DNA from 2 places in the Pseudomonas acericola genome. Region 2 is predicted to be linked to the other one. Evidence: predicted binding sites of a transcription regulator. Region 2 holds the regulator's gene; the other holds the start of a gene.

Region 1 (3,409 bases), on a different contig from region 2:
TCGCCGGCGGTGTTTGTGCCGATCCTGGAGAGCCTGGGTTTGATCATCACGGTGGGGCGCTGGGTGATCGACCAGGTCTGCCGGCAGATCGCGATTTGGCAAGGCAGCGCCGTCGGGGCGGTTGAAGTGTCGGTGAACGTGTCCGGCCATCAGTTGATGGAAGGCGACCTGATCTCGGATATTGCGCAAATACTTGCAGACACCGGGGTTGCGCCGCATTGGCTTGAAGTGGAGCTCACCGAAAGCTCACTGATGGAAAACACCCAGCACACCATCAGCAGCCTGCAACGCCTGCGCGACATGGGCGTGAAGATCGCCATCGACGACTTTGGCACCGGCTATTCCAGCCTGGCGTACCTGCGCCGTTTTCCGTTGGACACGCTGAAGATCGACATTGCGTTTATCCGTGAAGTCACCAGCAACCCCCAGGATGCCGCCATCGCCCGCACCATTATCGAACTGGCCCACAGCCTGAAGCTGCGCGCCGTGGCCGAGGGCGTGGAAACCGCCGCGCAACTGGCGTTCCTGAAGGAAGCCGGCTGCGATCAGATCCAGGGCTACTGGGTGAGCAAACCGTTGCCGCTGGAGGCGCTGGAACGGTTGCTGCTGGAACAGCGCCGCTGAGCACACCGGTTTATTCCTCCGGCGTATCAATCAGCGGCACCTGCGCATCATCCATCAGCGAACCGGGGTCTTCGTTGCCCGGGTCGTTGAGTTCCTCGTCCGGTTCGTCCTCACGTTCATCCGACATGACCTGCACCTCTATGAACCCGGGTTATCCACCTGGATATAAAACGCGTAGGCGCCGAGCAACAGCCAGAACACCATAAACAGCCACGGCGCACGCATAGAGAATAGCAGTGACTTGCGATAGCCCTTGTGGGACGACTCCGTCTCGCAGAACAGCGGCGAATCGTCATAAGCCAGGCCCATCACCGGTTCGCTGCGCAGCAACTCGCTTTGCTTGTAGTGCCAGTGGTCGATGATCTCGTACGCCGCACGAATCCCCGGCCAGGCGTTCAGCGAGCTGAGGATGCCGAGCAAGACCAGGAACACCGGCACCACCAGGGTGAACAACTTGCCCCACTCTGGGTTGAGGTTGCCCATGCCGGACACGAAGGCTATGACCAGGAACGATTGTGCGGTGAGGTAGGCGTCGGTGCGGTTGGCCAGGATGGTGGTTTCGTACTGGATCTCGCGCCGGTAGAAGTCCAGGCGGTCCTTGGGCGAGCCGAAGATCTTGGCATTGTGTTCACTGTGGTCGGTCAGGGCCGTTTCCGGGGAATGCGGCGAGATGATTCTGGGCACGGCGGTGCTCCAAGAAGTTTCGAGTGACGTTAGAAGAACGGGCGGGAGGTGAAGTTCAAGTTTGTTCATGCACCAATCTGAAGCAGCGCACGCCCCCAACTGTGGCGAGGGAGCTTGCTCCCGCTGGGCTGCGCAGCGGCCCCAAAATCTTGGGAGCGCTGCGCACTCCAGCGGGAGCAAGCTCCCGCGCCACAACAAGCTCCCTCTACACAACAAGCCCACTCACCCTGGGTTTCGGCACAAGCATTGCTTTAGCCCTTCATCACTGCCCGCACACAGGAGCATCCGTTACCCCCCGACCCAAGAGCCAACCCCATAAGAAAGTAAGGACCAGGCCCAGTGGCACCCTTAGCCACGGGCTCATAAAAACATGCGTTTTTCAAAGCGGCAGTGCCACCCAAGCGTCCCTCGGCACTGACAAGGTACTGGAATGGCTCGATCTTTCTTCGATGAAATGAATGACGCAAACGGCGTGTGCCGTGCGCACTATCAGGAATTCTCCCGCTGGCTGGCCAACACGCCACCGGAACTGCTGGCCCAGCGTCGCCGCGAAGCCGACTTGCTGTTTCACCGCGCCGGGATCACCTTCACCCTCTATGGCGACGAGCAGGACACCGAGCGCCTGATCCCCTTCGACATCATCCCCCGCAGCATCCCCGCCAGTGAGTGGAGCGTGATCGAACGCGGCTGCATCCAGCGCGTCACCGCGCTGAACATGTTCCTCGCCGATATCTACCACGACCAGCGCATCATCAAGGCCGGGATCATTCCCGCCGACCAGGTGCTGGGCAACGAGGGTTACCAGAAGGCCATGGTCGGCCTCGACCTGCACCGCGACATCTACTCCCACATCTCCGGCGTCGACCTGGTGCGCGACGGCGACGGCACCTACTACGTGCTGGAAGACAACCTGCGCACCCCCAGCGGCGTGAGCTACATGCTCGAAGACCGCAAGATGATGATGCGCCTGTTCCCCGAAGTGTTTGCCAAGCAGCGCATCGCGCCGGTGGACCACTACCCCAACCTGCTGCTCAAGACCCTGAAAAGCTCAAGCCGCCTGGACAACCCCAACGTCGTGGTGCTCACCCCCGGCCGCTTCAACAGCGCGTTCTTTGAACACGCCTTTCTCGCCCGGGAAATGGGCGTGGAACTGGTGGAAGGCGCCGACCTGTTCGTGCACGACCTCAAGGTGTTCATGCGCACCACCGACGGCCCCAAGGCCGTGGACGTGATCTACCGGCGCATCGACGACGCGTTCCTCGACCCGCAGGCGTTCAACCCCGAATCGATGCTCGGCGTGCCCGGCCTGGTCGCCGCCTACTGCGCGGGCAACGTGGTACTGGCCAATGCCATCGGCACCGGCGTCGCTGATGACAAGTCGATCTACCCCTATGTGCCGGAGATGATCCGCTTCTACCTCGACGAAGAACCGGTGCTGCAAAACGTGCCGACCTTCCAGTGCCGCAAGCCCGATGAACTGTCCCACGTGCTGGCGCACCTGCCGGAACTGGTGGTCAAGGAGACCCAGGGCTCCGGCGGCTACGGCATGCTGGTGGGCCCGGCGTCCACGGCGGCCGAGATCGAGGACTTCCGCCAACGCATCAAGGCGCGTCCCCATGCGTATATCGCCCAACCCACGTTGAGCCTGTCCACCTGCCCGACCTTTGTCGAAAACGGCATCGCGCCCCGGCATATCGACCTGCGGCCGTTCGTGCTATCGGGCAAGGAAACCCGCCTGGTGCCCGGTGGCCTCACGCGCGTGGCCTTGCGTGAAGGCTCGCTGATCGTCAACTCGTCGCAAGGCGGCGGAACCAAGGACACCTGGGTGGTGGAGGGCTGATTATGTTGAGTAGAACCGCCGCAGATCTTTACTGGATGTCCCGTTACCTGGAGCGCGCCGAGAACCTGGCGCGCATGCTGGAAGTCAGCTATTCGCTGTCGCTGATGCCCCAATCCGGGCGCAGCGATGGCCTGGATGAACTGGCGATGTCGCTGCTCAGTAGCGGCACCCTCGACAGCTACCTGGAACGCCACAAGGAACTGGATGCCGAGCGTATGTTGCACTTCTTCGCTCTCGACGAAGAAAACCCCGCGAGCATCT
Region 2 (3,409 bases):
GTCCAGGTGCAGCAGGGCGCTGACAGGTGCCTCACAGCTTTTGAGGCGGCAATGGGGAATGGCGATGCCGTTGCCAAAACCGGTGGAACCGAGTTTTTCACGGGCAATCAGAGCCTCGTACACATCTTGCATCTCCAGGTCAGGCACTTCGCGGCTGATCAGGTTGGCAATTTGTTCGAGGGCTTTCTTTTTACTGCCGCCCGGCGCGTTCACGAGGGAACGGCCGGGGGTCAGGATGGTTTCAAGTCGAATCATGGGTGGGGAGTGTTAGCGGCCGGTGCCCTGGAGAAGGCTCTGCTGCTTTTCCTTATGCTTTTTGATTTGGCGATCCAGCTTGTCGGTCAGGTCGTCAATGGCGGCATACATATCTGAATGCTCGGCATTGGCGACTACTTCCCCGCCGGGTATACGCAAGGTGGCTTCGATTTTCTGCTTCAGCTTTTCGACAGTCATGATGACTTGCACATTGGTGATTTTGTCGAAATGCCCCTCAATTCTTTTGAGTTTTTCGCCGATATAGGCGCGCAGCGGTTCGGTCACTTCCAGTTGGTGTCCACTGATGTTGACTTGCATACAGCTTCTCCTTCGTTGCCAGTGCATAAAGCGGCAGGCAAAAGCGCCTGCCACTGGAACGCTGTGGCCCGCCCGTCACATCAAACGCTTACGCTCGCTGGAAGGCGCGATCCCGAGGGACTCGCGGTACTTGGCGACGGTTCGACGGGCGACCTGAATGCCTTGTGCCTCCAGTAAACCAGCGATCTTACTGTCACTCAATGGCTTTTTCTGATTTTCCGCGGCAACCAGTTTTTTGATGATCGCGCGGATCGCCGTGGACGAGCATTCGCCGCCTTCGGAGGTGCTGACGTGGCTGGAGAAAAAGTATTTCAGCTCATAAATACCCCGTGGGGTATGCATGAATTTTTGCGTGGTCACCCGTGAAATCGTCGACTCGTGCATGCCGACCGCTTCGGCGATGTCATGCAGCACCAACGGTTTCATCGCTTCGTCGCCGTACTCCAGGAAGCCGCGCTGGTGCTCGACGATCTGTGTGGCGACTTTCATCAGGGTTTCGTTGCGGCTTTGCAGGCTCTTGATGAACCAGCGGGCTTCTTGCAACTGGTTGCGCATGAAGGTGTTGTCGGCGCTGGTGTCGGCACGGCGCACAAAGCCCGCGTATTGCGGGTTGACTCGCAGGCGTGGCACCGATTCCTGGTTCAACTCCACCAACCAACGCTCGTTGTCCTTGCGCACGATCACGTCAGGGACCACGTATTCAGCTTCGCTGGACTCGATCTGCGAGCCTGGGCGCGGGTTGAGGCTCTGCACCAGCTCGATGACCTGGCGCAGGTCGTCTTCCTTGAGCTTCATGCGGCGCATCAGCTGGCTGTAGTCGCGGCTGCCCAGCAGGTCGATGTAGTCAGTGACCAGGCGCTGGGCTTCGGCGAGCCAAGGGGTCTTGGCGGGCAGTTGGCGCAATTGCAGCAGCAGGCATTCGCTGAGGGTGCGGGCGCCGATACCGGCGGGTTCGAACTGTTGGATACGGTGCAGGACGGCTTCGATCTCGTCCAGTTCGATGTCCAGTTCCGGGTCGAACGCTTCGAGGATCTCCTCAAGCGTCTCGTCCAGGTAGCCCTGGTTGTTGATGCAATCGATCAGGGTCACGGCGATCAGGCGATCGGTGTCCGACATCGGCGCGAGGTTCAGTTGCCATAGCAGATGGCTCTGCAGGCTCTCGCCGGCGGAGGTGCGGGTGGTGAAGTCCCACTCGTCGTCATCGTTGCTGGGCAGGCTGCTGGCGCTGGTCTGGTAGACGTCTTCCCAGGCGGTGTCCACGGGAAGTTCGTTGGGAATGCGTTCGTTCCATTCGCCTTCTTCCAGGTTGTCCACCGTTGGGGCGGTTTCCTGGTAGGAGGGTTCCTGCACGTCGGAGTTGGGTTTTTGCTCGATGTTGTCGGCCAGCGGGTCTGCATTATCGAAGTCGTCGCCTTCTTCCTGGCGTTCGAGCATCGGATTGGACTCCAGGGCCTCCTGGATTTCCTGTTGCAGGTCCAGGGTCGACAATTGGAGCAGGCGGATGGCCTGTTGCAGCTGCGGTGTCATCGTCAGCTGCTGGCCCATTCTCAGGACTAGCGATGGTTTCATGGCAGGGGCTTAACACCTTATTCGCCGGCGCAATGCGCCATCCACGACAGGGCGCGTGAGCGCCAAACATAAGCAAATTATATGCCTGATATCGCGGGCTTTGCCTAGAGCGCGGTAACAATAAAAATCCAGAGGTTCCTATTGATTCCCGCGCACCTCGGCAAACAGCCGTGACACCACGGTGTTTACAGGCGGAACTCGTGACCCAGGTACACTTCCTTCACCAGTTCGTTGGCGAGGATAGTGGCTGAATCGCCTTCAGCGATCAGTTGGCCATCGTTGACGATATACGCGGTTTCGCAGATATCGAGGGTTTCACGCACGTTGTGGTCGGTGATCAGTACGCCGATGCCCTTCGCCTTGAGGTGATGGATGATCTGCTTGATATCGCCAACCGAGATCGGGTCGACGCCGGCAAACGGTTCGTCCAGCAGGATGAACTTCGGCGCGGTGGCCAAGGCGCGGGCGATTTCCACACGGCGACGTTCACCACCTGACAAACTCATGCCGAGGTTGTCGCGAATGTGGTTGATGTGGAATTCCTGCAGCAGGCTTTCCAGCTCCTTGCGACGGCCGTCACGGTCGAGTTCCTTGCGGGTCTCGAGGATCGCCATGATGTTGTCGGCTACCGACAGTTTGCGGAAGATCGACGCTTCCTGTGGAAGATAGCCGATACCAGCCCGTGCACGACCGTGCATCGGCTGGTGGCTCACGTCCAGGTCGTCGATCAGTACGCGACCCTGATCCGCCTGGACCAGGCCGACGATCATGTAGAAGCAGGTCGTCTTGCCGGCGCCGTTGGGGCCGAGCAAACCGACGATCTGGCCGCTGTCGATCGACAGGCTGACGTCACGCACGACCTGACGGCTTTTGTAGGCCTTGGCCAGATGCTGGGCTTTCAGGGTTGCCATTACTCGGCCTTCTTCTTCGGCTGGATAACCATGTCGATACGCGGACGCGGTGCGGTCACCTTGGTGCCATTGGCGCGGCCGGCGTTGGCGATCTGCTTCACGGTGTCGTAGGTGATTTTCTCGCCTTCCGTGGAGTTGCCGTCCGGGCTGAGCACCTTGGCCTGGTCGATCAGGACAATGCGGTTCTGCTGGGCGTGGTACTGGATCGTCTTGCCGTAGCCCTTCATCGGGCCGGTATCGGTAGGCGACTGCTTCTGTTCGAAGTAAGCCAGGTTGCCCACCGAGGTCACCACGTCAATGTCGCCATTGGGGGTGCGGGTCAGGGTCACCGTGTTGCCGGTGATCTTCATCGAACC

The links. The regulator sigma-54, encoded in region 2, starts transcription at its own class of promoters, with help from an activator protein. The targets are predictions, from matches to a motif close to ANTGGCATNNANNTTGCTNT.
Region 1: the regulator sigma-54 is predicted to act here: its motif matches at 1,542-1,561, upstream of ACU688_RS13625 (circularly permuted type 2 ATP-grasp protein).

What each region holds. Positions count from the first base shown of each region.
Region 1 covers NZ_JBRFJB010000003.1:337,163-340,571, reverse strand. The annotation lists gene ACU688_RS13635 (EAL domain-containing response regulator) at 1-624, shown strand, start outside; gene ACU688_RS13630 (hypothetical protein) at 763-1,308, opposite strand; gene ACU688_RS13625 (circularly permuted type 2 ATP-grasp protein) at 1,739-3,148, shown strand; gene ACU688_RS13620 (alpha-E domain-containing protein) at 3,151-3,409, shown strand, end outside.
Region 2 covers NZ_JBRFJB010000002.1:197,994-201,402, forward strand. The annotation lists gene ptsN (PTS IIA-like nitrogen regulatory protein PtsN) at 1-255, opposite strand, end outside; gene hpf (ribosome hibernation-promoting factor, HPF/YfiA family) at 268-573, opposite strand; gene ACU688_RS06915 (RNA polymerase factor sigma-54) at 649-2,142, opposite strand; gene lptB (LPS export ABC transporter ATP-binding protein) at 2,328-3,053, opposite strand; gene lptA (lipopolysaccharide transport periplasmic protein LptA) at 3,053-3,409, opposite strand, start outside.